DNA from 2 places in the Lelliottia sp. RD5 genome. Region 2 is predicted to be linked to the other one. Evidence: predicted binding sites of a transcription regulator. Region 2 holds the regulator's gene; the other holds the start of a gene.

Region 1 (15,575 bases), on a different contig from region 2:
GCTCTACTCCCATCGCGACTACAAAACGCCATTCGATCGCGGGACTATTTTCGATCTCGATACCAAAAAGCCTGTTAACGTGGATCGGAAAACACGTTTCGACGAGCCGTTTAACATTACCGATGGTGAGTCCGATCTGGCGCAGTTGAACGCTGAATATCGCCTTAACAGCGAGTGGACTGCGAAATTTGATTACAGCTTTAGCCAGGATAAATACACGGATAACCAGGCTCGCGTGATGGCGTATGACGCATCCACCGGGAATCTGACCCGACGCGTCGATGCGACGCAAGGATCGACCCAGCGCATGCACAGTACCCGCGCGGATCTCCAGGGTAACGTCGACATTGCGGGGTTTTATAACGAGATCCTGACCGGCGTATCGTATGAAAATTACGATCTGCTGCGCACGGATATGATCCGCTGTAAGAACGTTAAAGGCTTCAATATCTATAACCCCACTTATGGCGATCTCAGTAAATGCACTTCCGTTTCAGCGTCCGACAGCGACCAGAGGATTAAGCAGGAGAGCTATTCTGCTTACGTTCAGGATGCGCTTTATCTGACGGATAAATGGATTGCGGTCACCGGGCTTCGCTATCAGTCCTACACGCAATATGCAGGCAAAGGCCGGCCGTTTAACGTCAATACCGACAGCCGCGACGACCAGTGGACGCCGAAAGCAGGTCTGGTTTACAAGTTAACGCCTTCGATCTCGTTGTTCGCGAACTATTCCCAGACGTTTATGCCGCAGTCTTCCATCGCCAGCTACATCGGCAACCTGCCGCCTGAAACGTCAAATGCTTACGAAGTGGGTGCTAAGTTTGACCTTTTCGATGGCATTACTGCCAACATCGCGCTGTTTGATATCCATAAACGCAATGTGCTTTATACCGAAAGTGTGGGGGATGAAACGGTCGCCAAAACCGCCGGGCGCGTGCGCTCCCAGGGTGTGGAAGTGGACGTGGCGGGGGCGTTGACCGAGAACACCAATGTTATCGCCAGCTACGGGTATACGGACGCGAAAGTGCTGGAAGATCCCGATTATGCAGGCAAGCCGCTGCCAAACGTTCCGCGGCATACGGGTTCCCTGTTCCTGACGTACGACATTCATAATGTAATCGGTGGAAATACGCTGACGCTGGGCGGCGGCGGGCATGGCGTGAGCCGTCGTTCCGCAACCAATGGCGCGGACTATTACCTGCCGGGTTACGTCGTCGCAGATGCGTTTGCCGCGTATAAAATGAAGTTGCAGTATCCGGTGACGCTGCAGGTGAACGTGAAAAATCTGTTTGATAAGACCTACTACACGTCATCGATTGGCACCAATAATCTGGGTAACCAGATTGGCGATCCGCGCGAAGTGCAGTTTACGGTGAAGATGGATTTTTGATGTAAAAAAGCCCGGTGGCGCTACGCTTACCGGGCCTACGATCGATCCCCTCTCCGTGTGGGAGAGGGTTAGGGCATCAGCCTTCGATATCCGCCAGGTCGCCTTTTTCCTGTAGCCAGTTGCGTCGGTCTTCAGAACGCTTCTTGGCCAGCAGCATATCCATCATGGCATTGGTTTGCTGCTCGTCTTCATCGCTGATAACCAGCTGCACCAGACGACGGGTATTGGGATCGAGCGTGGTTTCACGCAACTGCAAGGGGTTCATCTCACCCAACCCTTTAAAGCGCTGGACGTTTGGCTTGCCCTTCTTGCGCTTGAGCTGCTCCAGCACGCCTGCTTTTTCTTCTTCCGTCAGCGCGTAATACACCTCTTTACCGAGATCGATACGGTAGAGCGGCGGCAACGCAACGTGGACGTGGCCGTTTTTCACCAGCGCACGGAAGTGTTTCACGAACAGCGCGCACAGCAGCGTAGCAATGTGCAGACCGTCTGAGTCCGCATCCGCGAGAATGCAGATCTTGCCGTAACGCAGCTGGCTCAGATCGTCACTGTCCGGATCGATACCGATCGCCACCGAAATGTCGTGCACTTCCTGCGACGCGAGGACTTCATCGGAAGAAACTTCCCAGGTGTTCAGGATCTTACCTTTCAGCGGCATGATCGCCTGGAATTCACGATCGCGCGCCTGCTTGGCGGAACCGCCTGCCGAGTCCCCTTCGACGAGGAACAGCTCGGTGCGATTCAGATCCTGCGCGGTGCAATCCGCCAGTTTACCCGGCAGCGCCGGACCACTGGTGAGCTTTTTACGCACCACTTTTTTCGCGGCACGCATACGGCGTTGCGCGCTGGAGATCGCCATTTCAGCCAGCATTTCAGCTGTCTGTATGTTCTGATTCAGCCACAGGCTAAATGCGTCTTTTACCACACCCGAGACAAACGCGGCGCACTGGCGCGAGGACAGACGCTCTTTGGTCTGTCCGGCAAACTGCGGATCCTGCATTTTCACAGAAAGCACGTACGCACAGCGATCCCAGATATCTTCTGCTGACAGCTTCACGCCGCGCGGCAGAATATTGCGGTATTCGCAGAATTCGCGCATCGCGTCCAGCAGGCCCTGACGCAGACCGTTGACGTGCGTCCCGCCCTGCATCGTTGGGATCAGGTTAACGTAACTTTCAGTCAGCAGCTCGCCGCCTTCTGGCAGCCACAGAAGCGCCCAGTCAACCGCTTCGGTGTCACCCGAGAAATTACCGAGGAACGGTTTTTCCGGCAGCGTCGGCAGGCCATTGACCGCCTCGCCCAGATAGTCATTCAGACCGTCCTGATAGCACCAGCGCTGCTCGCTGTTGTTGACTTCATCTTTGAAGGTGATTTCAACGCCAGGGCACAGTACCGCTTTCGCTTTCAGGATGTGCGTCATGCGCGTGACAGAAAAACGCGGGCTGTCGAAGAAGCTTTCGTCCGGCCAGAAATGCACGCTGGTACCGGTATTGCGTTTGCCGCACGTCCCGATGACCTGTAATTCCTGCACTTTATCGCCGTTTTCAAACGCAATGTTATACACCTGACCATCACGGCGTACGGTGACCTCCACGCGCTTTGACAAGGCATTAACCACAGAGATCCCCACGCCGTGAAGGCCGCCGGAGAACTGGTAGTTTTTATTGGAGAATTTACCGCCCGCATGCAGACGGCAGAGGATCAGCTCAACGGCTGGAACCCCTTCTTCCGGGTGGATGTCGACCGGCATGCCGCGTCCGTCGTCAATCACTTCGAGCGACTGATCGGCGTGCAGAATGACGTCGATGCGTTTGGCATGACCCGCCAGCGCTTCGTCCACACTGTTATCAATCACTTCCTGGCCCAGGTGGTTTGGGCGCGTCGTATCGGTATACATCCCCGGGCGGCGGCGAACCGGCTCAAGCCCGGTGAGTACCTCAATGGCATCAGCGTTATAGGTTTGCGTCATGATTTAACTAGCAATTCGCAGTGATTGTCAGTGGCTGTGCAGTCCAAGAAAATCGACAATCTGGGTGAAATGATTCTCAAAGCCCGTGAAAGCATGGTTTCCGCCCTCTTCTACAGTCTGGCGGCAAGAGGCGTAATACGCCACTGCCTGGCGATAATCCAGCACTTCATCACCCGTCTGTTGCAGCAGCCAGATAAGATCGGGCGCGTCCAGCGGGTCTATCTGCATAACTTTGAGGTCGTAAATATGGCGTGACTCTAGCACATATTGTTGTCCGGTGTAGGGGTTCTCGTTTTGCCCGAGAAAGTCCCTCAGCAGCTCAAAGGGCCGTACTGCCGGGTTAACAACTACCGCAGGGAGCATAAAGCATTGCGAGAGCCAGGTGGCGTAATAACCGCCCAGCGAAGAGCCCACGACGCCGAACGATTCACCGCCATGTTCCATCACGATGGACTCCAACATCTCTGCGGCATCAGCCGGATACGGCGGGAGTTGCGGAACGATGATCTCAATGTGCGGATGATGCGCACCGAGCCACTGACCAAATTGCGTCGCCTTCGCGGAACGCGGGGAGCTGTTGAACCCGTGTAAATAAAGGAGCGTAGACATCAGTATCCTTCTGACGCGGTATCAGGGCGGAACGTCGCACTTTGCAGACGGCAAACTTCCGTCGTCAGCGAGCCATCGGCATGCAGTTCCAGCCAGCGCCAGCCTGGCGCTATCGTGTCTAACGTAAAGTTGGCGCAGTGCGGTTTGAACTGGACACACGTCGACGGCGTCGCCAGCAAACGGCGGCCGTTCCAGTCGAGATCCTGTTCCTGATGAATATGACCACACAACAGATTGTTGACATGGGGATATTTGGACAATACGCGATCCAGCGCCGCTGAATTGCGCAGGCTATGTTGATCGAGCCAGCTGCATCCCGCAGGCAAAGGGTGATGATGCAGTAACAGCAGGGTATGACGCTCAGGAGCGGCAGCGAGTTTATTCTCCAGCCACTCCAGCTGAAAATCACTCAACTCACCGTGCGGGACACCGAACACCTGCGTATCCAACAGCAAAATTTGCCAGTGTTCACCCACAAACACGCGCTTGGCGGGTGAAATGCCCGCATCGTGCAGCGTACTGTACATCGCTGGCTGAAAATCATGATTGCCGGGTAACCAGACGCAGGGCACGCTAAAGCTCGCGATCCCTGTCGCAAAATGCTGATAGGCCGCAGCGCTTTGATCTTGTGCCAAATCGCCCGTAGCCGCTATCAAATCGCAGTGGCGATTCTCGGCGTGAATGGCATCCAGTACCGCCTGATAACTCTCCCAGGTGTTTACACCTAACAGCGTTTCATGCTTTTCGGCAAACAGGTGGGTATCAGTGATTTGTAATATCCTGACTGGCGCCCCACCAGCAACAGTCAGGTTTAACAGGCTTTCCAAATGGTGTCCTTAGGTAGGTTTATGACGCTAACAAACCGGAATCGCCATTGCTCCATGTGCAAAACAATATCTTAGCCAGTCGGCTAAAAACTGGTTAATTTGATGCTTTTCGTCGCGTTGATGCAACTTTTTATTAGGATAATCATACCGCGCTTTAAAGCGGAAGATCTGCTGACTTGAACACACTTCGGCCACCATCGCATCATGATAAAGCCGTACCGACATCGACGGCAGGCTCCAGTAGCTGATCGCAGGAGCCGTTTGCTTGATTTCTACCAGGGTCGTGTAACGAGTCGATTCAATAATCGTTAATCGATACTGCGCGTTGCTCACCTGATAGCTTACCATTTCGCCGGGCGCGTCATCACGCGGCAACAGGCGGCGTAATTGCGCGAAATTGGTTTCGCACAAACGCATCATTTCTGGGAAGTCAGGTGTATAACGCTTCATTTTTTCCACTCGTTTCGTAAGTCTTGATAATGCAGCTGGAGCCATTGCAAAGCGATGACAGAGGCCGCGTTGTCGATTTTCCCCTCTTTTACCCACTGGTAAGCCTGTTCCCGACTCACCACATGAACACGAATATCTTCGTTTTCATCTGCCAGACCGTGAATACCTTCCGCGATCGTGGCGTCCACTTCCCCCACCAGAATAGAAGAGCGCTCGGTGGCTCCGCCAGGGCTTGCCAGATAGCTCAGAACGGGTTTCGTCCGGCCCACTTTCAGCCCGGCTTCTTCCTCTGCCTCACGGCGGGCGACATCCTCCGGCGTTTCACCTTCTTCGATCATGCCTGCGACCATTTCCAGCAGCCACGGGGTTTCGCTGGTATCCATCGCCGCAATCCGTATCTGTTCAATCAATACCACTTCATCGCGCACTGGGTCAAAGGGTAGCAAGACTGCGGCATGCCCGCGCTCAAAAATTTCACGTCGAACTTCTCCGCTCATTTCACCGTTAAACAAGCGATGCCTAAAACGGTAAAGTTCCAGTGAAAAAAATCCGCTATATAACTTTTCCCGTGCAATAATTTCTACATCGTTTTTGGTGAACGTCACTGGCAATTCATCTGGTTTTTGCATAACGGTTTCCTGGTCATAATCATGATGAAATTATGAATTTCAAGGCTGTTTGGCTGCCGTTTCAAAGGCTATATGATAGATTGATGCAAATTACAGCCGGATGGCACGTAACGCCAACCTTTTGGTGTGGATGATTCTGTTAGAATCGGCAAATATTTTTAACGAGATCAGCGCTAATACTGCTTCACAACAAGGAATGCAAATGAAGAAATTGCTCCCCATCCTTATCGGCCTGAGCCTGACGGGCTTCAGCGCGATGAGCCAGGCAGAAAACCTGTTACAGGTTTATCAGCAAGCACGTCTGGGCAACCCTGAGCTGCGTAAGTCGGCTGCCGATCGTGATGCTGCGTTCGAAAAAATTAACGAAGCACGCAGCCCGTTGCTGCCGCAGTTGGGCTTAGGTGCAGATTATACCTACGGCAATGGATTCCGTGACAGCAACGGTGTTAACTCCAACACCACCGGCGCATCTCTGCAATTAACGCAAACCTTGTTTGATATGTCCAAGTGGCGTGCGCTGAGTCTTCAAGAGAAAAGCGCGGGCATTCAGGACGTCACCTACCAGACGGATCAGCAATCACTGATTCTGAACACCGCAACGGCGTACTTCAACGTGTTGAGCGCGATCGATTCGCTCTCCTACACCGAAGCGCAGAAACAAGCAGTTTATCGTCAGTTGGATCAAACCACGCAGCGTTTTAACGTAGGCCTGGTCGCAATCACTGACGTGCAGAACGCCCGCTCCCAATACGACACCGTACTGGCGAACGAAGTGACCGCGCGTAATAACCTTGATAACGCGCTGGAATCTCTGCGTCAGGTGACGGGCAATTACTATCCTGAACTGGCTTCGTTGAACGTCGACAACTTCAAAACGGATAAACCGCAGGCCGTTAACGCCCTGCTGAAAGAAGCAGAAAACCGCAACCTGGCGCTGTTACAGGCACGTCTGAGCCAGGATCTGGCACGCGAGCAAATCCGTCAGGCACAGGATGGTCACCTGCCAACCCTGAGTCTTACGGCGTCCAGTGCCGTCACGGACACCTCTTATAGCGGTTCTAAAACCGGCGGTGCCAATGCTTCGCAGTTTGACGACAGCAATGTGGGCCAAAATAAAGTGGGCCTGAGCTTCTCCATGCCGCTGTATCAGGGCGGTATGGTTAACTCTCAGGTTAAACAAGCTCAGTACAACTTTGTTGGCGCAAGCGAACAGCTGGAAAGCGCACACCGCAACGTGGTGCAGACCGTGCGCTCTTCGTTCAACAACGTGAATGCCTCTATCAGCAGCATCAACGCCTACAAACAGGCTGTTGTGTCGGCGCAGAGTTCATTGGACGCATCAGAAGCCGGTTATTCGGTCGGTACGCGTACCATTGTTGACGTGCTGGATGCGACCACCACGCTGTTTAACGCCAAACAACAGCTCTCCAACGCACGTTACAACTACCTGATTAACCAGCTGAATATTAAATCAGCTCTGGGTACGCTGAACGAGCAGGATCTGCAGATGCTGAACAGTACGCTGGGCAAGCCAATTCCGACAACGCCTGAAAACGTCGCGCCGGAAAACCCACAGCAGGATGCCAGCGCTGATGGCTATAACGCCAACGGTGCCGCCCCTGTTGCACAGCCCGCAGCGGCTCGCACGACCACCAAAAACTCAGCCGGTAACCCGTTCCGTAACTGATGTTAAAACCCGGTCTATGGCTCCATAGGCCGGGTTAGCTCTGCTCCAGTCGACATATAAACGTAAGCCAACGTAAAGATCCCCCTGACGCTCCCTCTGCGCTTCATTTTCAACCACTCATCCTCTATCCTAAGCCTTATTTCCTATGTAATACCACTGGGTCCTGGAAGACAAAAATGAAACGGACAAAAACGATTAATCACGCCTCGTTCCGCAAAAACTGGAACGCACGCCATCTCACTCCGGTCGCTCTGGCGATCACCGCCGTATTTTTGCTGGCGGGATGTGAGCAATCCGACGAAACGGTATCGATGTATCAGAATGCCGATGACTGCTCAAGCGCCACCGGTAAAAGCGCAGAATGTACCACTGCGTACAACAATGCGCTGAAAGAAGCCGAACGCACTGCGCCAAAATATGCGACGCGTGAAGACTGTATCGCCGAATTCGGTGAAGGTCAGTGTCAGCAAGCGCCTGCCCAGGCAGGCATGGCGCCAGAAAACCAGGCGCAAGCACAATCCAGCGGCAGCTTCTGGATGCCACTGATGGCGGGCTACATGATGGGCCGTATGATGGGCGGCGGCGCGGGCTTCCAGCAGCAGCCTCTGTTCAGCTCTAAAAATCCAAATAGCCCGGCTTACGGTAAATACACCGACGCCAGCGGCAAAGGCTACGGTGCTGCACAGCCAGGCCGCACTGCGACCGTTCCAAAAACTGCCATGGCACCAAAACCGGCAACCACCAGCACCGTGACGCGTGGCGGGTTTGGCGACTCGGTTGCAAAACAGTCCACCATGCAGCGTAGCGCGACGGGTTCTTCCACGCGCTCAATGGGCGGCTGATAATGGAACGAGTCAGTATTGTTGAGCGCCCGGACTGGCGCGAAAAAGCGACCGAATACGGCTTTAATTTCCACACCATGTACGGCGAACCGTACTGGTGTGAGGATGCTTACTACAAATTGACGCTCGCTCAGGTTGAGAAACTCGAAGACGTCACCGCCGAACTGCATCAGATGTGCCTCAAGGTTGTGGAAAAAGTGATTGCCAGCGATGAGCTGATGACCAAATTCCGCATCCCTAAGCATACCTGGGGCTTTGTGCGTCATGCCTGGCAGACCAATCAGCCTTCTCTCTATTCCCGCCTCGACCTGGCGTGGGATGGCGTGGGCGATCCTAAAATGCTGGAAAATAACGCAGATACCCCGACCTCATTGTATGAAGCGGCGTTCTTTCAGTACATCTGGCTCGAAGATCAGGTCGCCGCGGGCAACTTGCCGGAAGGCAGCGATCAGTTCAACAGTTTGCAGGAAAAGCTGATCGAACGCTTCGCCGAGCTGCGCGAGCAGCACGGGTTCAATCTGCTGCATCTTGCGTGCTGTCGTGACACGGTTGAAGATCGTGGAACAGTGCAGTATTTGCAGGATTGCGCGGCAGAAGCGGAAGTCGCCACTGAATTTTTGTACATCGAAGATATCGGTTTAGGCGAGCGCGGACAGTTCACGGATACGCAAGATCAGGTGATTAGCAACCTGTTCAAACTCTATCCGTGGGAATTCATGCTGCGCGAAGTGTTTTCCACCAAACTGGAGGACGCAGGCGTACGCTGGCTGGAACCTGCCTGGAAAAGCATTATCTCCAATAAAGCGCTGCTGCCGATGCTGTGGGAGATGTTCCCCAATCACCCCAATCTGCTGCAAGCGTACTTCGCTGAAGACGATCATCCACCGATGGACAAATACGTCATCAAGCCGATCTTCTCACGCGAAGGGGCCAACGTTTCGATTATCGAAAACGGCAAAACCCTGGAAGCTGCCGAAGGGCCGTATGGCGAAGAAGGCATGATCGTTCAGGAATTTTACCCGCTGCCGAAATTTGGTGACAGCTACGTCCTGATTGGAAGCTGGCTCATCAACGATCAGCCAGCCGGGATTGGCATTCGTGAAGATCGCGCGCTGATCACACAGGATCTGTCGCGCTTCTATCCGCACATTTTTGTCGAGTAATATCTGATTCTCTCTCCCCTGCGGGAGAGAGATCATTACCCCACCTGCACTGACAACATGCTGAGACTGCCCATCTCAATGCCGTCCACCGGTATGCTCACTGGCTCCTGACCATCCCACGCACCCAGAACATACAGCAGCGGTAAAAAGTGTTCCGCCGTCGGGTTAGACAGTGAACCGCCTTCATGATCCAGGTAATTCACCAGCGGATGCTCTTCCACCGGGCCCTGCCAGGTCAAATTCGCTTTGACAAAATCATTGAACGATGTGGCCCACGGATACGGGGTATTTTCACCGTGCCAGCGCGCCGTGCGCAGGTTATGAACCACGTTACCACTGGCGACCAGCATGATGCCTTCATCGCGCAGCTTCGCCAGTTTGCGCCCCATCTCTAAATGCCACGCTGCCGGTTTGGTGCTGTCGATACTCAACTGCACCATCGGGATATCAGCATCCGGATACATTTTGATCAGCACGCCCCACGAACCATGGTCAAAGCCCCAGGCTTCTTTATCCAACGTGACCGGAACGGGAGCCAGAAGATCCACCAGCTGCTGTGCAAGCTCAGGCGATCCTGGCGCGGGATAATGCGTGTCATACAGCGCCTGAGGGAAACCGCCAAAATCATGAATGGTTTTAGGCGCTTCCATTGCCGTCACGCCAGTACCTCGCGTAAACCAGTGTGCAGACACCACCACGATCGCTTTTGGACGCGGCAACGTCTCACCCAGTTCACGCCAGGCACGCGTATAAACGTTATCCTCCAGGACGTTCATCGGGCTACCGTGGCCCAAAAACAGTGCTGGCATACGAGAAGAAGTCATGGTGATATCCTTACATAAGGTGTCGATTTAATAACGCTACATTACGCGCTATCGTCCGAAGATGAACTCAGATAAGCATGATGATGATCTTCAGAAATTTTGAATGTAAGGAGTCTGTAAAGCAGAGAATGCCCTCTCGCTTTGCTGCGGATTCATTATTAGCATGGGTAAGACGCATTTTCATAAGGAGACGTGAATGTCAGTACCGCTGATTCTGACCCTACTTGCGGGGGGCGCGACCTTTATTGGTGCGATTCTTGGCGTAATCGGTCAGAAACCGTCTAACCGCGTGCTGGCGTTTTCTCTGGGTTTCGCGGCGGGGATTATGCTGTTGATTTCCCTAATGGAAATGTTGCCTGCGGCGCTTCGGACCGACGGTATGTCGCCCGTCATGGGTTACGGCATGTTTGTCGTGGGGCTGCTGGGTTATTTTGCTCTCGACAAAATGCTCCCGCACGCGCATCCACAAGATTTGATGCAGAAAAACGCTAAGCCCGCTCGCGGTAATATCAAACGTACCGCCATTTTACTGACGCTGGGCATCAGCCTGCATAACTTCCCGGAAGGGGTTGCGACTTACGTGACGGCCAGTAATAACCTTGAACTGGGCTTTGGTATCGCGCTGGCCGTTGCTTTACACAATATTCCTGAAGGACTGGCGGTTGCGGGGCCGGTTTATGCCGCGACAGGCTCAAAACGTACGGCGATTCTGTGGGCTGGAATTTCAGGTCTGGCAGAAATTTTAGGCGGCGTGCTGGCCTGGCTGATTCTGGGCAGCATGATCTCGCCGGTAGTGATGGCTGCGATTATGGCAGCTGTGGCAGGAATTATGGTCGCATTATCGGTGGATGAACTGATGCCGCTGGCAAAAGAGATCGATCCTAACAACAACCCGAGCTACGGCGTGCTGTGCGGAATGTCGGTGATGGGATTAAGTCTGGTGCTGTTGCAAACGGCAGGATTCGGATAAAAAAACGCCGGGCAAACCCGGCGTTTTTCTTTAGCTGGCTTTACGCTCGTGCGCCTGGCGATACTCCACCAGATCTTCGATCGTCACCACCGGCATATTGTGCAGACGAGCAAAAGTGACACACTCCGGCGCGCGCGCCATCGTACCGTCATCATTGGTCAGTTCACACAAAACGCCTGCGGGCTTAAAGCCGGCCAGCGTCACCAGATCGATAGTCGCTTCAGTGTGACCACCGCGCGTTAACACGCCACCCGCCTGCGCGCGCAGCGGGAACACGTGGCCCGGGCGATGCAGGTCAGACGGTTTCGCGCCATCCGCAATAGCGGCGCGAACGGTCGTCAGACGGTCAGCAGCAGAAACACCGGTTGTCACGCCGTGTGCAGCTTCAATCGTCACGGTAAAACCGGTGCCGAAAGCGCTGGTGTTGTTCTCAACCATCATTGGCAGGTCGAGTTGTTTGCGGCGTTCTTCGTTGATACACAGGCACACAATGCCGCTGCCGTGACGGATGGTCAACGCCATCTGCTCAACGGTCATATTTTCTGCGGCGAAGATCATGTCACCTTCGTTTTCACGATGTTCATCGTCGAGCACCATCACACCGCGGCCTTCGCGCAGTGCATCAAGTGCGTGTTCAACACGTTCAATAGAAGTGCCAAAAGAGGAAAGTAGCGTCTGATTCATGGTAAAAAAACCTCATTAACTTTATGGTTACCAGAATCAGGGCAGTCTTAGGAGCGCCGTATAAGCGGCAAAAAGATAACGTGAGCGGGCCATGCCCGACTTGATCGTTACTCTCTCCCATCCGGACTCTAACCGTCGGCTCCGGAATTACACCGGATCTGCTGACCTTTACGTTTTCACCTAAAGCGCTCGCGGGCTTTCAGCGCAAGGCTGATTTACCGCCGGTGGGGAATTTCGCCCCGCCCTGAGAATAAGCGAGATAACTATAACGCTATTGATTAACCCGGGCAATGCATAAGCTTCAAACAATTCTGGTTTATATAATTCCTTCAGCAGCCTGCGCTGAGTTATCTACGACCTGAATGATTTTGTGTATCTGAGAAGAAATTACACGCTACAATGGTCGCTAACGCCTTCTGATCAAGGGAAACGACAATGATTGACCCGAAAAAAATTGAACAAATTGCCCGTCAGGTTCATGAGTCCATGCCAAAAGGCATTCGTGAGTTTGGTGATGACGTCGAAAAGAAAATTCGCCAGGTGTTGCAGTCACAGCTGACGCGTCTTGATCTGGTGAGCCGCGAAGAGTTTGATGTGCAGACTCAAGTCCTGTTACGCACCCGCGAAAAAATCGCGCTGCTGGAACAGCGTCTGACCGAGCTTGAAAATCGCGGTACGACAGCTGAAGTGAAACCGGCTCCGGCGATCCCACCGGTAGACGAAGCGGAATAATCTGCGCACGTCATGGGGATGTAAGGCCTGATGCCCTCACCCCGCGCTCTTCCACAGGGAGAGGGAGAAAAAAACGAACGGGCCGCGCGGCCCGTTTTTAATATCCTGAATGCATGCCCGACTTACTGGCTGTCTTTCTGGATCTTCTTAATGATGTTAGTGGTTGAACACCCGTCTTCAAAATTCAGCACCATCACTTCGCCGCCGTTTGCCCACACCTCTTCGCTGCCCGCGATTTGCTCCGGCTTATAATCTCCGCCCTTCACCAGCAGATCGGGCAGAATACCGGCAATCAGGCGCTGCGGGGTGTCTTCTTCAAATGAGACCACCCAGTCTACGGCTTCCAGCGCGCCGAGGACGATCATGCGCTGCTCCATCGGATTCACCGGACGCGTTTCACCTTTGAGACGTTTTGTGGATGCATCGCTATTCACCGCGACAATCAGACGATCGCCAAGCTTGCGCGCGTTCGCCAGGTAGGAAACATGGCCTGCGTGCAGAATGTCGAATACGCCGTTGGTCATGACGACTTTCTCGCCGCGCTTACGCGCCGCTGCGACGGCCACTTTCAGCTCGTCTTCACTCATCACGCCAAAGCCGGTATCAGCCCGACCGCGCACCGCGTTTTCCAGCTCAATCGGAGAAACGGTTGATGTACCGAGTTTACCCACGACCACACCGGCGGCCGCGTTAGCGAAATAGCACGCCTCTTCCAGAGAGTTGCCCGCCGCCAGCGTTGCCGCCAGGACGCCAATCACCGTATCGCCCGCGCCGGTCACATCATAAACTTCCTGTGCCTGCGTTGGCATATGCAGCGGCGGTTTACCCGGCTGTAACAGCGTCATGCCTTGTTCGGAACGGGTGACCAACAGCGCGGAGAAGTCGAAATCAGCGATGATTTTCATCCCGCGCTCAACGATCTCTTCTTCGTTTTTGCACTTGCCGGCAACCGCTTCAAATTCGGACAAGTTTGGCGTAAGGAGCGTCGCACCGCGATAGCGCTCAAATTCCGTGCCTTTTGGGTCGATTAAAACCGGAACGCCCGCTTTTCGCGCCAGCTGGATCATCTGCTGCACGCTGGCCAACGCGCCCTTGGCGTAGTCAGACAGTACCAGCGCGCCAATGCTGCCCAATGCCTGCGCAATGCGCTCGTGCATCGGCTCGGGATCGACGCCTTCAAAACCTTCTTCAAAGTCGAGGCGGATCAGCTGCTGGTTACGCGAAAGCACGCGCAGCTTAGTGATTGTCGGATGCGTTGGCACAGAAACGAAATCACACTTCACGTTAACGTCGGCCAGCGTTTTGCTAAGCGCACGCGCCGCGTCGTCAATGCCCGTCAAGCCAACCAGACGCGAATGCGCGCCCAGAGAGGCAATATTCATCGCCACGTTTGCCGCGCCGCCAGGACGCTCCTCAATGGTGTCCACTTTGACAACCGGGACCGGTGCCTCAGGGGAAATGCGGCTGGTCGGCCCGTACCAGTAGCGGTCCAGCATCACATCACCGACTACCATAACTCCAGCACGTTCGAACTCTGGCAGTGTTACTTTCATTCCTGACTCCAGAAAGATTCACAATTTGCGCGCGATAATATCACAATTATCCTCTAAATCATTCGAGCGACAGGCAGGCGGCAACGCCGCGAATCCCCAGGAACTTACTCCAGTATGTGACTGGGATAAGCGAGGAATGCCAACGCATCTGTCGCTCGAAGGATGACGGGGAAACGTTAAGCACGGTCCACCAGCCACTTCTGCCAGCTTGCAGACACCTGAGCGCGTTCAGCGGTAAAACAGTCCAGCGCCACATGGCCCGGTTGTTCCTGTAACGCCAGATGATGCAGCTCGTCACGAAGCGTGGTGTACGCGTGGGTGAGCGCCTGCGCTTCCTGCTCATCCATAATGTCGTTTTGCGCCAGCAGCTCCAGAATGCGCACATTATCAGACCAGCGTGTCAGCTTCGGTTTGGCGTGCGCATGGCGGAGCACCAGATATTGCGTAATAAACTCAATATCCGTAATTCCCCCTTCATCGGCTTTGATATCAAAGCGATCGCGATGTTTATTGCCGAGATGCGCACGCATTTTCTCGCGCATTTCACGCACTTCAGTTTGCAGCGTTTCGCCTTCACGCGTCGCGATCAGTACATCGCGGCGAATGGCGTCAAACTGCGTTTTAAGCTGCGGATCGCCGTATACCACGCGGGCGCGCACCAGCGCCTGATGCTCCCAGGTCCATGCCTCGTGTTGCTGATATTCCGCAAAAGATTCGGTAGAGGTAACCAGCATGCCCGCCGCACCGGACGGGCGCAGACGCGCGTCGACTTCGTACAAAATCCCGGACGACGTACGAGTGCTGAACAGATGCATCACGCGCTGGGCAAGACGCAAATAGAACTGACGCCCGTCGATTTCGCGCTCGCCATCGGTCATAACGTCAACCGGGCAATCGTGAAGGAAGATCAAATCCAGATCGGAGCTGTAACCCAGCTCCCAGCCGCCCAATTTGCCATAGCCCACCACGGCAAAACCACGCCCCTCGCGATCCGACAAGTGCGTTGGCTGACCGTAACGCGCCACCATCTGCCCCCAGGCCTGCTGCACCACTGCGTCGATCATCGCCTCGGCAAGCCAGGTTAAATGATCGCTGACTTTCATTACCGGCAGCGTGCCAGCGATATCCGCGGCCGCCACGCGCAGCATTTGCGCCTGCTTGAACTGGCGCAACGCTTCGAGCTGCTGCTCTTCATCGTCTTCCGGAACGCGCAGCAGATATTGGCGTAGCTCATCGCGATAGG
Region 2 (15,575 bases):
ATCAGTTACGAAGCTCTCTAATTTACCCTCTTCGATAGCCTTACGTAAACCAGCCATTAAGCGCTGATAATAACGAAGATTATGAATGGTATTAAGACGCGCCCCTAAAATCTCATTGCAACGATCGAGATGATAAAGATACGCGCGAGAATAGTGACGACAGGTATAGCAATCACACTCGGCGTCAAGCGTACTGGTATCGCTTTTATGCTTCGCATTACGAATTTTCACCACGCCATCGGTTACAAAAAGATGTCCGTTACGCGCGTTACGGGTTGGCATAACGCAATCGAACATATCAATGCCGCGACGTACACCTTCAACCAGATCTTCTGGTTTGCCTACGCCCATCAGGTATCGTGGTTTGTCTTCAGGGATTTGCGGGCAAACATGCTCCAGAATACGGTGCATGTCTTCCTTCGGCTCACCTACAGCCAAACCGCCGACAGCGTAGCCATCAAAACCTATCTCTACCAGACCTTTAACCGAGATATCACGTAAATCTTCGTAAACACTGCCCTGAATAATGCCGAACAGCGCATTTTTATTTTCAAGGGAGTCAAAACGGTCACGGCTGCGCTGCGCCCAGCGCAGGGACATTTCCATCGAACGCTTCGCGTAATCCCAGTCCGCCGGGTATGGCGTACATTCGTCGAAGATCATGACGATATCGGAACCGAGATCGTACTGAATCTCCATCGATTTTTCTGGATCGAGGAAAATAGGATCGCCGTTGATCGGGTTGCGGAAATGCACACCCTTTTCAGTGATCTTGCGAATATCACCGAGGCTGAAGACCTGGAAACCACCTGAATCGGTCAGGATCGGGCCTTTCCACTGCATAAAATCATGCAAGTCGCCGTGCAGTTTCATCACTTCCTGGCCCGGGCGCAGCCACAGGTGGAAGGTGTTACCGAGGATAATCTGTGCGCCAGTGGCTTCAACTTCTTCCGGCGTCATTCCTTTTACGGTGCCGTAAGTGCCCACAGGCATAAATGCTGGCGTTTCGACCACGCCGCGATCAAACACCAGGCGACCGCGACGAGCGCGTCCGTCGGTGGTATCGAGTTCAAATTTCATTTTTTTCTCCGGCGTCAGAAAAACAGTCCAACGCAATTTCTCGTCATATGCCGAGAAGTTTATGTGCCGCGGACTTATTCCCCGACACGCTCATTCAAAGCCTGCGGATTGTACGTGATAAACATCGCGTCCCCGTAGCTAAAAAAGCGATAATTTTGTTCTACCGCAGCCTTATACGCATTCATTGTATTCTGGTAACCCGCAAACGCGGAAACCAGCATAATCAATGTCGATTCAGGCAGATGGAAATTGGTCACCAGTGCATCAATCACGGTGTATTGATAGCCCGGGAAAATAAAGATTTGCGTGTCGCCAAAGAACGGCTCGATCAGATCTTTTTTGGCCGCCTGGGCCGCACTTTCGAGCGAGCGCACCGACGTGGTTCCCACGGCGATCACGCGGTTGCCGCGCGCTTTGGCGGCCAGCACCGCATCAACCACATCCTGAGGCACTTCGGCATATTCGGAGTGCATAATATGATCTTCAATGGTGTCCACACGCACCGGCTGGAAGGTCCCCGCGCCGACATGCAGCGTCACAAACGCCATTTCGATGCCTTTCTCGCGCAGTCTTTCAAGCAGCGGCTCATCGAAATGCAGCCCCGCCGTTGGCGCGGCTACCGCGCCAGGCTTCTGGCTGTAAACGGTCTGATAAAGTTCACGGTCTGCGTCTTCATCCGGGCGATCGATGTAAGGCGGCAGCGGCATATGGCCGATAGCGTTCAGAATATCCAGCACGGGACGCTCGTCATTAAACTCCACTTCGAACAACGCATCGTGACGGGCGACCATGGTGGCATTAATGCTTTCGTCATCGCCCAGCAGCAGTTCCGCCCCCGGCTTTGGCGCTTTGGATGCGCGAATATGTGCCAGAATACGTTTGTCATCAAGCATACGCTCGACGAGCACTTCAATCTTACCGCCGCTGGCTTTGCGGCCAAACAGACGCGCCGGGATCACGCGGGTATTGTTAAAGACCAGCAAATCACCGGGGTTGAGCTTGTCGAGTAAATCGGTGAAAGTACCGTGCGTCAGCGCGCCCGTTGGCCCGTCCAGCGACAGCAAGCGGCAACCACTGCGCTCAGGCTGCGGATAGTGGGCAATCAGGGATTCGGGTAATTCAAAGGAGAAATCGGCGACGCGCATGACTTATACTCGTGACTTAAAAACAGGCGGCTTAGTCTAGTGCTCGCGCCTCTTTGCTGCAACACCTAGCCGTAATCGGATACCAAAACGCATGAATTTTCTCGCACACCTGCACCTCGCCCACCTCGCGGAGAGCTCACTTTCCGGCAATTTGCTGGCTGATTTTGTGCGCGGCAACCCTACGCAAGCGTATCCCGTTGACGTGGTGGACGGTATTTTCATGCATCGCCGCATTGATGTGCTGACCGATAATCTGCCCGAAGTGAAAGAAGCTAAAGAGTGGTTCCGCCCCGAGACGCGCCGCGTCGCGCCGATCACGCTGGACGTGATGTGGGATCATTTTCTCTCGCGTCACTGGGCGCAGCTTTCGCCTGAGATGCCGTTACCGGAATTTGTGCGTTACGCCCACGCCCAGGTCGCGATGATTTTACCGGACTCACCGCCGCGTTTCGTCAATCTGAACGAATACCTGTGGTCCGAGCGCTGGCTGGAACGCTATCGCGAGATGGAGTTTATCCAGCGCGTGTTATATGGAATGGCGAGTCGTCGCCCGCGTCTGGATGCGCTTCGTGACTCCTGGCAGGACTTAGACACCCATTACGACGCGCTGGAGACCCGCTTCTGGCAGTTCTATCCGCGCATGATGGCGCAAGCGAAAAACAAACAACTGTAATAGAGACGCGATTGATAGGTAAAAGCTCGTTGAACGATTGCTCACGCCTCTTTGTCTTAATCACAATCCCTCTCTATAATCGCCCGCGTTGCGTTCCAAAATAACCTTAGTCACTACAGGAGAATCACATGGTTCTGGTAACTCGTCCGGCTCCGGATTTTACAGCTGCAGCAGTTCTGGGCAACGGTGAAATCGTTGAAAACTTCAATTTCAAACAGCACACCAACGGTAAAGCGACCGTCCTGTTCTTCTGGCCGATGGATTTCACCTTCGTTTGCCCGTCTGAACTGATCGCATTCGACAAACGTTACGAAGAATTCCAGAAACGTGGCGTGGAAGTTGTGGGTGTTTCCTTCGACTCTGAGTTTGTACACAACGCATGGCGTAACACCCCTGTCGACAAAGGCGGCATCGGTGCAGTGAAATACGCAATGGTTGCGGACATCAAACGCGAAATCCAGCAGGCTTACGGTATCGAACATCCGGACGCTGGCGTTGCGCTGCGCGGTTCTTTCCTCATCGACGCAAACGGCATCGTTCGTCACCAGGTTGTGAACGATCTGCCACTGGGTCGTAACGTTGACGAAATGCTGCGCATGGTTGACGCGCTGCAGTTCCACGAAGAGCACGGCGAAGTGTGCCCGGCTCAGTGGGAAAAAGGCAAAGAAGGTATGAACGCGTCTCCAGACGGCGTGGCAAAATACCTGTCTGAGAACGTATCCAGCCTGTAATTGGCATGGTTTATGCAAAAAGCCCGCTGATGCGGGCTTTTTTGTGTCGGTTATGCAACGCCATAGAATCGCTAATTACCGAACCACACCGACGCAGAAATCGCAGGTAGAGAAAGCACACCCTCTTGCAGATCCGCTTTGCCCTCTTTCAGCTGCCAGCGTTCAACGTTGAGCAACGGCGAATCGTCCAGCACCACTTCACATGCCTCACCGCGGTTAATCGCCACCAGCACGCGCTGTTGATTATACACACGCGCAAACACCACCACGTTAGCGTGGGCATACACTACCTGACATCCCCCGTAACGCAGCGCCTGACTGTGCTTACGCAGTTTCGCCAGCCGTTGATAAAGCGCAAACAGGTTTTTATCCTGCTTGTCGGGATCCCACGGGAAGGTCTTGCGACAGAACGGATCGTTGTTGCCGTCCAGCCCGACTTCATCACCGTAGTAAATGCACGGCACGCCCGGCCAGGTAAACAGCCACGTCACCGCCAGCGGCAAACGCGCAACGTCTTTACCGAGTAACGATTTAAAACGCGCGGTATCGTGGCTATCCAGCTGGTTGAACATGCGTAACTGCTGCTGATGCGACAGGCTGGCGCGGTAGTTATCCATCCACTTGATACAGATTTCGGCATCAATCAGCTGCGGATCGTACGAAATATCCGTGTTGGCGAGAAATCCCCATAACGGGAACGTAAAACCGCGATAGTTCATCGCCGAATCTTCCGCATCCGCCTGCAGCCACTGACGCGCATCGCCAAAATGCTCGCCAAACACAAACGCATCTGGATTGGCGGCCTTTGCGGACTGGGTGATGCCGGTAACATGCTGAATGTTATTCCGCGCTCCGCCGTCCTCGCCCAGCATATGCACCACGTCCAGACGCCAGCCGTCCATATTCCACGGCGCTTTCAGCCAGTGGCGTACGATGCTGTCGTCCCCGCCGTAAATCTCGTCGACTAATGACGGCGACTGGAAATCCAGTTTCGGCAGGCTGGCATATCCCAGCCAGTCAAGCGCATGGCCATCATCGCTAAAGCTATACCAGTCGCGCTGCGGTGAATCCGGGTTGTGGCACGCGCCGCCCATCGTTTGATTGTGGCGGTCAAACCAGGCGTGGGAATCGCCGCTATGGTTGAACACGCCGTCCAGAATCAAACGCATTCCCTCACGTCGCGTGTTCTCCCGCAGGCGCAGCAGGGCTTCATCACCGCCAAACTGTTCATCAACGTGGCGATAATCTTCGGTGTCGTATTTGTGCACGCTGGGTGCTTTGAATACCGGATTAAGATACAGCGCGGTCACGCCCAGTTTTTTCAGATACGGCAGTTTCTCGCTGATCCCATCGAGGTCGCCGCCGTAAAACGTCGATCCGCCCGCCTGAGCGGTCAGCGGCTCATCCCACGCTTTACGAATAATGTCGTGCCCTGCGGCGTGATGGTAATAGACCTTATCCTGCTCAGACGTCCGCGCTTCGCTGCGCGCAAACCGGTCGGGAAAGATTTGGTAAAAGATCTGATCGTTAACCCACTGCGGACCCTTGTCCGGATAATCGACGGCGAACTGTTCCATTCGCGTCGGCGGGAAATGGCTAAATCCTTGCGGGGTGAACCACAGCTGGCGGTTATTCCACAGCAGCTTAAAGCTGTAACGGCGGCGCGGCTGGCCGGAGCGTAAATCGATTGTTGCCCGCCACGCCGTAACGCCAGGCTGTGGCTGACTGCGCTGTTTATGCATCGGTAGCGACGTTTCTTCGTTGTCGACTTCAGCGCGCAGCGTGACGCGCAGTGGCTGATTTTCACCCGTCAGCCACAGCGTTATCACCAGTTTATCTTTGTTTTGCTTAACAAATGGGGCAACCGGAAGGTGCCAGGCGTTCAACATCACGAATCCCCTTTAATGAAATTGAGGCCACCTTGCCACAGCGTAGTGGAGGATCACTCATCATGAAAAGGTTTATTAGGGGAGGAGGATGGGGGAGGAGAAAAAATGCCCGACGGAGGTCGGGCACGTCTCTTTATGCTTGTGCTAACTGACGCTCGCGGCGGCGTTTAAACACCCAACCGATCAGCAACAGCGCGATCCAGGCAAAGCCGACATACAGCGAAATACGCGTATCCGGATGGTAACCAATCAGGCCGATAATAAAGACCAGGAAGATCAGGCCAACCACCGTCGTCGGCACGCCGCCCGGCACTTTGAATTTCAGCGCTTTCACCTCTTCAGGCGGCAGACGGCGGCGGAACGCAATCTGCGACAGCAAAATCATGATCCACACCCACACCGTCGCAAAGGTCGCCAGTGACGCAATCACCAGGAAGACATTTTCCGGCATGATATAGTTCAGATAAACCGAGAGCAGCAGCGCAACGGTCATCACCAGCACGGTGACCCACGGCGTTCCGCGGCGCGAGGTTTTGGCGAACACTTTTGGTGCGTTCCCCTGCTCCACCATGCCGTGGAGCATACGTCCCACGCCAAATACATCGCTGTTGATGGCCGAAAATGAAGCCGTCAGCACCACAAAGTTCAAAATACTGGCCGCGAACGCAATGCCTAATTGCTGGAAGGTGAGGACAAACGGACTGCCATTGGTACCCACCTGATTCCACGGATAAATGGACATAATCACAAACAGCGTTCCCACGTAGAACACCAGAATGCGCATCGGCACGGAGTTAATCGCGCGCGGAATAGATTTCTCCGGGTCTTTCGCTTCACCGGCGGTAATCCCGATAATCTCGATACCGCCATAGGCAAACATCACCATTTGCAGCGACATCACCATCCCGAGCCAGCCGTTGCTAAAGAAGCCGCCGTTGGTCCACAGATTATGGATCCCGGTCGGCTGTCCGCCGTTACCAATACCCCAGATAATGATGCCAAAACCGGCTGCAATCATGATGATAATCGTCGCGACTTTGAAGAAGGAGAACCAAAACTCCAGCTCACCAAACACCTTCACGCTCATCAGGTTAACGCCACAGATGATCAGCACCACGCTCAGCACCCAAATCCAGTGCGGCACCAGCGGGAACCAGACGCCCATATAAATGCCAAAGGCCGTCACGTCGGCAATCGCCACAATCAGGATTTCAAAACAGTAGGTCCAGCCGGTGATATAGCCGGCCAGCGGGCCTAAGTTTTCCTGCGCGTAGCGAGAAAAAGAGCTGGCAGAGGGATTGTGGACCGACATTTCGCCCAGCGCGCGCATAATGATATACGCCGCCACGCCGCCGATAATGTACGCCAGCAGGACGCTCGGGCCGGCCATTTTGATGGCATCTGCCGAGCCATAAAAAAGACCCGTTCCGATCGCAGAACCCAGCGCCATAAAGCGAATATGGCGGGTGCTTAAGCCACGTTTTAGTTTGTTAGTGCTTTCCATTTAAATCTTGCCATTCAACACGAAAAAAACAAAAAACCACGGGGCCATAAGCCCCGTGGTTAAACAATTTGTGATTGATTAATGCGCGCTGGAAGTGACCTGCCGCCCTGCTGCTCGATCCCAGATAATCGCCAGAATCAGTGCCACAACGGAAGGCATCAACCATGCCAGCCCCTGCTCTGACAGCGGTAAACGCTGAGTCCAGGCCGGAAGTATACCGCCAATCGCCGACGCTTTAATCCCGTCAAGGATACCAAAAATAAAGCTGATAAACATGGCAGGCGCAATAATTCGGGAGGAATTGTTCCACCACGGACGGGTGAAGCTCAACACCACCAGCACGATACACGGCGGATAAATCGCGGTCAGCACCGGGATAGAGACCTGAATCAGGTGGCTCAGCCCCAGGTTAGATACCGCCATCGAGAAACCGCCGAGGATAAACACCAGCGTGCGATAGGACAGCGGAACGTACTGAGCAAAAAACTCTGCACAGGCGCAGGTGAGACCAACGGCCGTGACCAGACACGCCAGGAAAATCAGAACTGCCAGCATGAAGCTGCCCGCACCACCAAAGGTGTGCTGAACGTAAGCATGCAGAATCGCGGCACCGTTCGCGCTCTGATCGACCAGAGATGCGCTATCAGAACCCAGGCGGAACAGCGCCAGATACAGCAGTGCCAGGCCCGCACCGGCCATCAGACCAGCCCAGACGGTATACCGCGTCAACAGTCGCGCTTCGGTCACGCCGCGAGACCGTGCCGCGTTGACGATAACAATACCGAACGCCATCGCGCCCAGCGTATCCATCGTCAGATAACCGTTAACGAAACCGTTCGAGAACGCCGCATTCTTATAGGCGTCCATTGCATCGCTGATCGGGCCCGCAGGCCAAATCACAGCGGCAACCGCCAGCACAATCAGGGCGAGGATTTTCAGCGGAGCAAGGAAATTGCCGACGGTATCCAGCAATTTACCCGGATAGAGCGAAACCAGAATGACAATCGCGAAGTACACCACGCTGTAAATCAGCAGCGGCAGCGGACCGTCACCGGTCAACGGCGCGATACCGACTTCAAAAGAGACGGTCGCGGTGCGCGGTGTTGCAAACAGCGGCCCGATGGCCAGATAGCACACGACCGCCAGTAAAACACCCGCTACTTTGCCAATCGGTGCGCTGAGGCTATCAACGCCGCCGCCCACTTTCGCCAGCGCGACAACGGTAAGCACCGGCAAACCCACGGCCGTAATCAGGAAGCCAAACGCCGCCATCCAGACGTGTTCACCCGCCTGCAAGCCAACCATGGGAGGAAAAATGATATTACCTGCGCCGACGAACAGCGCGAAAGTCATAAAGCCCAGCGCGATAATGTCACGCGATTTTAAGTGATGGGTCATAGAACCTTACTGCCTGTGGATGTGGTGTTGAAAACGTTGAGATTTTCGCCATCCCTAACGGGACGATACGGCGGAAAATTAACTCAATTTCAGCGGGATATGCTCCCGTCCTGGCGCAGCGAAGAATAGTTTTTCGGTTTACCGCGCAAATACAGTCGGTCTGACAGTATATGGGGCGCAATTTAAACGCTTATAACGTTTAAAGGCAAGGAGGGATCTTAAAACCAGAACAATATGCCAGCATGAAAATACAGACCAGCACAATCCGCTAAGTATAAGAAAAACCCATGGCTAATCATGCGAACAAAAAAGCATCAGCCGTATAAAATTCATCCGCGTTTTGCTTGACTGCAAAGCAAACAGGCCAGCAAACGCTGGCCTGTGGAAAGTAAGGCTGACACACCGGCTGTCAGGCACTTTTTTTGGCAATTAATCGTTCCGGGATAACAAAACTGAATCGCGTACCTTTGCCCGGCGTACTCTGAATATCAAGACGACTATCGTGATGATTCAATGCATGCTTCACAATCGCCAGGCCCAGCCCACTGCCGCCGGTTTGTCGTGAGCGCGCTTTATCGACGCGATAGAAACGCTCGGTCAGACGCGGAATGTGCTCCGGCCCAATGCCCGGTCCGTTGTCTTCAACGCTAAACTCAGCCCCCATCGGCACAGGCTGCCAGCGCACCACAATGTGTGTGCCTTCCGGCGTATGGTTCACGGCGTTATAGACCAGATTCGATATCGCACTGCGCAATTGCTCTTCACTGCCGAGGATTTTGAGCGCGCTATCAACCTCAAACGTCAGCTGGTGTTTTTTATGGCTCAGGGTCTGCGCTTCCCGCTCCACAACACGCAGCATCATCGGAACATCAATGGTTTCATTCAGTGCCAGCGTCGGGGCGGCTTCAATTTTCGACAGCGTCAGAAGCTGCTTCACCAGCCCCTCCATGCGATGCGTTTGCTCGCGCATCGTATGTAATGCTTTCTCTCGCGGCGCGCCTTCCAGCGTTTGCTCCTGCATCATCTCCAGATACCCCTGAAGCACGGTCAACGGGGTGCGCAATTCATGGCTGACGTTGGCAAAGAAATTACGACGCGCCCCTTCAAGCTGATGCATTTGGGTAACATCACGCGCCACCATCAGCCACTGCTTATCGCTATAGGGCATAACGCGAATCTCAAGGTGACGGCCGTTATTCAGCACCAGATTGTGCGGGCGAGTAAATTCACGCTTTTTCAGATACAGCGTGAACTCGGGGTAACGCAGTAGATTCAGTATGTTCTGGCCATTATCGTCCGGCCAGCGGAGTCCAAGGAGTTGTTGTGCCAGACCATTACACCAGAAAATCGTCCCTTCTTCGGTAGTGAGGATCACGGCATCCGGCAGCGACTCTGCGCCGCTACGAAAGCGCTTTATCAGACTTCCCAGCTCGCGACGACGCTTTTTATTACGCATCTGCATCTGGTGCAGGCCGTAAAGTAACGGCTCCCAGCTTCCGCTACCGGGCGGTGGCGTCATGCTGCGATCCACCCACAGCCACCACGACAGGCGCAGTAAATTCCAAAAATGCCAGATCAACAGGCCGGTCACTGCCGCCAGTAAAAACCACGGCAGGTAACCAAAAATAGCCCCCAAAATGAAGGCCGGGAGACAGCATAAGATCAGTTCAAAAACGAGCCTTTTCCATGACAGACGTTCCAGCACGCGTCACACTCCTGTCAGTGTTCAGAAACGGGTCGAAAAACGATAACCCGTGCCGCGGACCGTTTGCACCATGCGATCGTGGCCGCTGTGTTCCAGCGCTTTACGCAAGCGGCGAATATGCACATCAACCGTTCTGTCTTCAACATAGACGTTGGTTCCCCAAACGTTATTCAGCAACTGCTCACGACTGTAAACGCGTTCCGGATGCGTCATAAAGAAGTGCAATAGCTTAAATTCGGTCGGTCCCATGTCGAGCGGGTTTTCACCCGTCATCACGCGATGCGACGTGGGATCCAGGCTCAGCCCCTGCATCTCAATCACCTCTTCCACCGCCATCGGTGAAATACGGCGCATCACCGCTTTAATACGTGCCACCAGCTCCTTCGGTGAAAACGGCTTGGTGATGTAGTCATCCGCACCCGTTTCCAGCCCGCGCACGCGATCTTCTTCTTCGCCGCGCGCAGTCAGCATCACAACCGGGATCTCGCGGGTCATCGCTTCACGTTTGATGTGTTTGATAAATTGCAGTCCAGAGCCGCCAGGCAACATCCAGTCAAGCAGAATCAAATCAGGCCAGGGTTCGTTCAGCTGATTCACCGCGCTGTCATAATCTTCAGCTTCTATCGGCTGAAAACCGTTTTGTTCGAGCACGAAGCACACCATTTCACGAATCGGAGCTTCATCTTCTACGACCAGAATACGTCTCGCCATACTTTACCCTGTCTTATTGAGGTTAAAAGTTTGTAATGCGGCGTCATTATGCGTCAGATTTATGACAGATTTATGAAAAACATTACCACTATGAATAGCAAACTATTGTTTTATTACAGCTGTAAATTCCCGTTCCCAGGACATTTATCACCGCAAAAACCGTCACGCTAGCTAACACCGTCACATTTCGGAACCCCATGCTGACGCCCGTAACACTCAGAATTGGGCCGATGCAGCCAACACAGAGGCGGCCTGAAGGATCAAGTGTATAATCCCTTTCACCTTTTTTTGCCACGGATCTGTTATGCGCATACTTCACACCTCGGACTGGCATCTGGGTCAAAATTTTTACAGTAAAAGCCGCGCGGCCGAACACGAAGCGTTCCTGAACTGGCTGCTGGAAACGGCGCTAACGCACCAGGTTGACGCAATCATTGTCGCCGGTGATATTTTTGACACCGGATCGCCGCCCAGCTATGCGCGCGAAATCTATAACCGCTTCGTGGTCAATTTACAGAAAACGGGCTGCCATCTGGTCATCGTCGCGGGCAATCACGACTCGGTGGCAACGCTGAATGAGTCGCGCGATATTCTGGCCTTTCTGAATACCACTGTAGTGGCAAACGCCGGGCACGCACCGCAAATCATCAAAAAACGCGACGGCACGCCGGGCGCCGTTATCTGCCCGATCCCCTTTTTGCGTCCGCGCGACATCGTGCAAAGCCAGGCCGGACTGACCGGCGGCGAAAAGCAACAGCACCTGCTGCAGGCCATCACCGACTACTATCAGCAGCAATATCTCGACGCCTGTGCCTTACGCGGTGAGGCGGCGCTACCCGTCATCGCCACCGGCCATTTAACCACCGTCGGTGCCAGTAAAAGCGACGCGGTACGCGAAATTTATATTGGTACGCTGGATGCGTTCCCGGCGCAGAACTTCCCGCCTGCCGATTACATCGCGCTCGGGCATATCCATCGGGCACAGAAGATTGGCGGCAGCGAACATATCCGCTATTGCGGCTCGCCCATTTCGCTCAGCTTTGACGAAACGGGCAAGCCCAAAAGCGTGCATCTGGTGAGTTTTGTCGACGGAAAACTGCACGCGGTAGAAACCCTGGAAGTGCCGGTGACGCAGCCGCTGGTGGTGCTGAAAGGCGATCTGGCGGTCATCACCGCGCAGCTTGAGCAGTGGCGCAATGTGGAGCAAATCCCGCCCGTCTGGCTGGATATCGAAATCACGACGGATGACTATCTGCACGATATGCAGCGCAAAATCCAGGCGCTCACGGAAACGCTGCCCGTTGAGGTATTACTGGTGCGTCGCAGCCGCGAACAGCGTGAGAAAATTCTGCTCAGTGCGCAGCGCGAAACGCTCAGCGAGCTGAAGGTCGAAGAGGTTTTTGAACGCCGACTGGCGCAGGAAGAAATTGACGACGCGCAGCGCGCAAGACTCAACGAGCTGTTCACCCATACGCTGCATGCGCTCAATGATGAGGAAGAAAACGCATGAAAATTCTCAGCCTGCGCCTGAAAAACATCAACTCTTTGAAGGGCGAATGGAAGATAGATTTCACCGCTGAGCCGTTCGCCAGCAACGGTTTGTTTGCGATAACCGGCGCAACCGGCGCCGGGAAAACCACCCTGCTTGACGCCATCTGCCTCGCGCTGTATCACCAGACGCCGCGTCTGAATAAAGTCACACAATCACAAAATGATCTGATGACGCGCGACACCGCTGAATGTCTGGCGGAGGTAGAATTTGAAGTTAAAGGCATCGCTTATCGCGCATTCTGGAGCCAGAGCCGTGCGCGTAATCAGCCAGACGGGAATTTACAGGCGCCGCGCGTAGAGCTGGCCCGCTGTGAAGACGGTAAAATCCTGTCTGACAAAGCCACAGACAAAATTGAGCAAACGGCCTCGCTGACCGGGCTGGATTACGATCGTTTCACACGCTCAATGCTGTTGTCGCAGGGGCAATTTGCCGCCTTCCTCAATGCCAAACCCGGTGAACGCGCCGAGTTGCTGGAGGAACTGACCGGAACCGAAATTTACGGTCAGATTTCCGCGAGAGTCTTTGAACAACACAAAGCCGCGCGCACGGAACTGGAAAAGCGTGAAGCCCAAGCGGCTGGCGTGATTTTACTGAGCGACGAGCAGCAACAGCAGTTGAAGCAAAGTTTGCAGGTGCTTACTGACGAAGAGAAAACGCTGCTGCTACAACAACAGAATCACCAGCGCGATTTTCACTGGTTGACCCGTCACGAAGAGCTTCAGCGCGAACAGCAGCGTGCTTTAACCTCGCAACAGGAGGCGCAACAGGCGCTCACCGACGCCGCACCAGACCTCGAAAAATTGCTGCACGCCCAGCCCGCTGCAATACTGCGCCCACTCTGGGAGCGTCAGCAGGAGCAGACGACGCGTCTCGCACAAACCAAACAGCAGACTCAGGAAGTGAATACTCGCTTACTGTCCAGGGCGGCGCTCCGTGCGCGCATCCGCAACGGTGCGCTGCGCGCCCGCGACCAGCTGCAAACCGAGCTGTCTGCGCTGACACAGTGGCTCGCCGGGCATGACCGCTTCCGTCTGTGGGGTCAGGAAATCGCAGGCTGGCGTGCCCATTTCGCTCAGCTTCATCGCGACAAAAGTCAGATAGCGACATTGACCGGACGTATCACCGAGCTGCGGCAAAAACTGGCGAACGTACCAGAGATCGCCCTGACGCTGACCGCCGATGATGTCGCTGCGGCGATGGACCAGCAAACGGCGACGCGTGCGTCTCGCCAGCAGCTGACCACCCTTCACGCCCGTTATCAACCGCTGCAAAAGCGCATCGCTCAAAACGCTGAAAGCGTGCAAAAGGCGCAGGCGGAGCAGCGAAAACTTAACGAGACGTTGGCCCTGCGCCGACAGCAATACAAAGAGAAAAACCAGCACTATCTGGATATTAAGGCCTTATGCGAGCGAGAGGCCGAGATTAAAGATCTTGAGAGTTATCGAGCGCGTCTGGAAGCGGGAAAACCCTGCTTGCTCTGCGGTTCAACTGAACACCCTTCGGTGAAGCAGTATCAGACGTTAGAGATATCAGAAAACCAGCGCCGCCGTGATGCGATGGAAAAAGAAGTCGCCGCGCTGAAAGAAGAAGGCCTGCTGGTATTAGGGCAAGTCAATGCCCTGGCCAGTCAGATCCAGCGCGACACCGAAGAGGCGCAGACGCTCTCCCGGGAGGCACAAACGCTCACGCACGCATGGAGCGAAGTCTGTGCAACACTGAACGTGACGTTGAACATTCAGGATGATATTGCCCCGTGGCTGAACGAACAGGAACATTACGAGCGCCAGCTGTATCAGCTCAGCCAGCGTCTGGCCTTACAAAGCCAGCTTAACGAGCAGGAACACCAGGAGCGGCAACTCCAGCAGCAGATTGCGGCAACACGCCTGACGCTGGAAAACGCGCTGAATGCGCTGTCATTGCAGATCCCCGATGAGGGCGCTGAAACGCTCTGGCTCACCGATCGCGAAAACGAATCGTCGCACTGGCAAGCGCAGCAGAAACAGCTCACCGCCCTTCAGGAACGTATCAACGCGCTAACACCGCTGTTGGATACGCTGCCCGCGACGGACACCGAAGACGCGGAATCCGTTATTCCTGATAACTGGCGCGAGATCCACAATGAATGCGTCTCGCTGCAAAGCCAACTCGCGACATTGCAGCAGCAGGAAAGCCTGGAAACCGAGCGCATGCAGCAATCGCAGGCTCAGTTTTCCGCCGCGCTGGCAAAAAGCGCGTTCGCCGACGGCGAGGCATTCCTGAGCGCGTTGCTTGATGCCGACACAATGCAGCGTCTGGAAACGTTAAAACAGACGCTGGAAAACCAGATTCAACAAGCGACGGCGCTGGTGCGTCAGGCAAATCAATTGCTCAACCAACATCTGGAACAACGCCCGGAAGGATTGCAGTTGGATGCACCGACATTGCAGCATGAACTCCAGCAACTGGCGCAACGTCTGCGTGAAAACAGCACCCGTCAGGGTGAGATCAGCCAGCAGCTCAGACAGGATGGCGAGAACCGGCAGCATCAGCAGGCGCTTATCCAGCAGATTGACGAAGCCGCTCGCCTTGCGGATGACTGGGGGTATTTGAACGCGCTGATCGGGTCCAGTACGGGCGATCGCTTCCGTAAATTCGCTCAGGGGCTGACGCTCGACAATCTGGTGTGGCTGGCGAATCAGCAGCTGAATCGCCTGCATGGCCGCTATCTTCTGCAACGCAAAGCGAGCGACGCGCTGGAGCTGGAAGTGGTGGATACGTGGCAGGCCGACGCGGTGCGTGACACACGAACCCTTTCCGGGGGAGAGAGTTTCCTGGTGAGCCTGGCGCTGGCGCTGGCGCTTTCTGACCTGGTGAGCCACAAAACGCGCATTGATTCCCTGTTCCTCGACGAGGGATTCGGCACGCTGGACAGCGAAACGCTGGATACCGCGCTCGATGCGCTCGATGCCCTGAATGCGACGGGGAAAACCATCGGCGTGATCAGTCATGTGGAGGCGATGAAAGAGCGCATTCCGGTGCAGATCAAAGTGAAGAAAATTAATGGACTGGGCTACAGCAAGCTGGATAAGGTGTTTGCGGTGGAGTGAGGGTATCTCACCTCTTGATGAGAGGTACAGCCGTTCCCCTCTCCATTGAGGAAGAGGGTCAGAATGAGGGGGAACATGTTGCTCAGGAGGTGATTCCGTTC

What was found. The regulator PhoB, encoded in region 2, activates phosphate uptake and scavenging genes when phosphate is short. The targets are predictions, from matches to a motif close to CTGTCATAAAACTGNCNNAT.
Region 1: the regulator PhoB is predicted to act here: its motif matches at 5,948-5,967, upstream of nudF (ADP-ribose diphosphatase).

The regions. Positions count from the first base shown of each region.
Region 1 covers NZ_JBVYHQ010000002.1:233,533-249,107, reverse strand. Annotated here, with positions in the region: gene AC0LWE_RS08955 (TonB-dependent siderophore receptor) at 1-1,393, shown strand, start outside; gene parE (DNA topoisomerase IV subunit B) at 1,470-3,362, opposite strand; gene yqiA (esterase YqiA) at 3,390-3,971, opposite strand; gene cpdA (3',5'-cyclic-AMP phosphodiesterase) at 3,971-4,798, opposite strand; gene AC0LWE_RS08935 (DUF1249 family protein) at 4,826-5,248, opposite strand; gene nudF (ADP-ribose diphosphatase) at 5,245-5,877, opposite strand; gene tolC (outer membrane channel protein TolC) at 6,080-7,564, shown strand; gene AC0LWE_RS08920 (DUF1190 family protein) at 7,741-8,406, shown strand; gene AC0LWE_RS08915 (glutathionylspermidine synthase family protein) at 8,409-9,569, shown strand; gene ygiD (4,5-DOPA-extradiol-dioxygenase) at 9,605-10,393, opposite strand; gene zupT (zinc transporter ZupT) at 10,590-11,363, shown strand; gene ribB (3,4-dihydroxy-2-butanone-4-phosphate synthase) at 11,394-12,047, opposite strand; FMN riboswitch at 12,153-12,303, opposite strand; gene ubiK (ubiquinone biosynthesis accessory factor UbiK) at 12,483-12,779, shown strand; gene hldE (bifunctional D-glycero-beta-D-manno-heptose-7-phosphate kinase/D-glycero-beta-D-manno-heptose 1-phosphate adenylyltransferase HldE) at 12,902-14,332, opposite strand; gene glnE (bifunctional [glutamate--ammonia ligase]-adenylyl-L-tyrosine phosphorylase/[glutamate--ammonia-ligase] adenylyltransferase) at 14,509-15,575, opposite strand, start outside.
Region 2 covers NZ_JBVYHQ010000004.1:98,637-114,211, reverse strand. Annotated here, with positions in the region: gene tgt (tRNA guanosine(34) transglycosylase Tgt) at 1-1,080, opposite strand, end outside; gene queA (tRNA preQ1(34) S-adenosylmethionine ribosyltransferase-isomerase QueA) at 1,155-2,225, opposite strand; gene acpH (ACP phosphodiesterase) at 2,317-2,898, shown strand; gene AC0LWE_RS14655 (peroxiredoxin) at 3,027-3,629, shown strand; gene malZ (maltodextrin glucosidase) at 3,701-5,518, opposite strand; gene proY (proline-specific permease ProY) at 5,652-7,022, opposite strand; gene brnQ (branched-chain amino acid transporter carrier protein BrnQ) at 7,101-8,420, opposite strand; gene phoR (phosphate regulon sensor histidine kinase PhoR) at 8,830-10,125, opposite strand; gene phoB (phosphate response regulator transcription factor PhoB) at 10,147-10,836, opposite strand; gene sbcD (exonuclease subunit SbcD) at 11,141-12,346, shown strand; gene sbcC (exonuclease subunit SbcC) at 12,343-15,474, shown strand.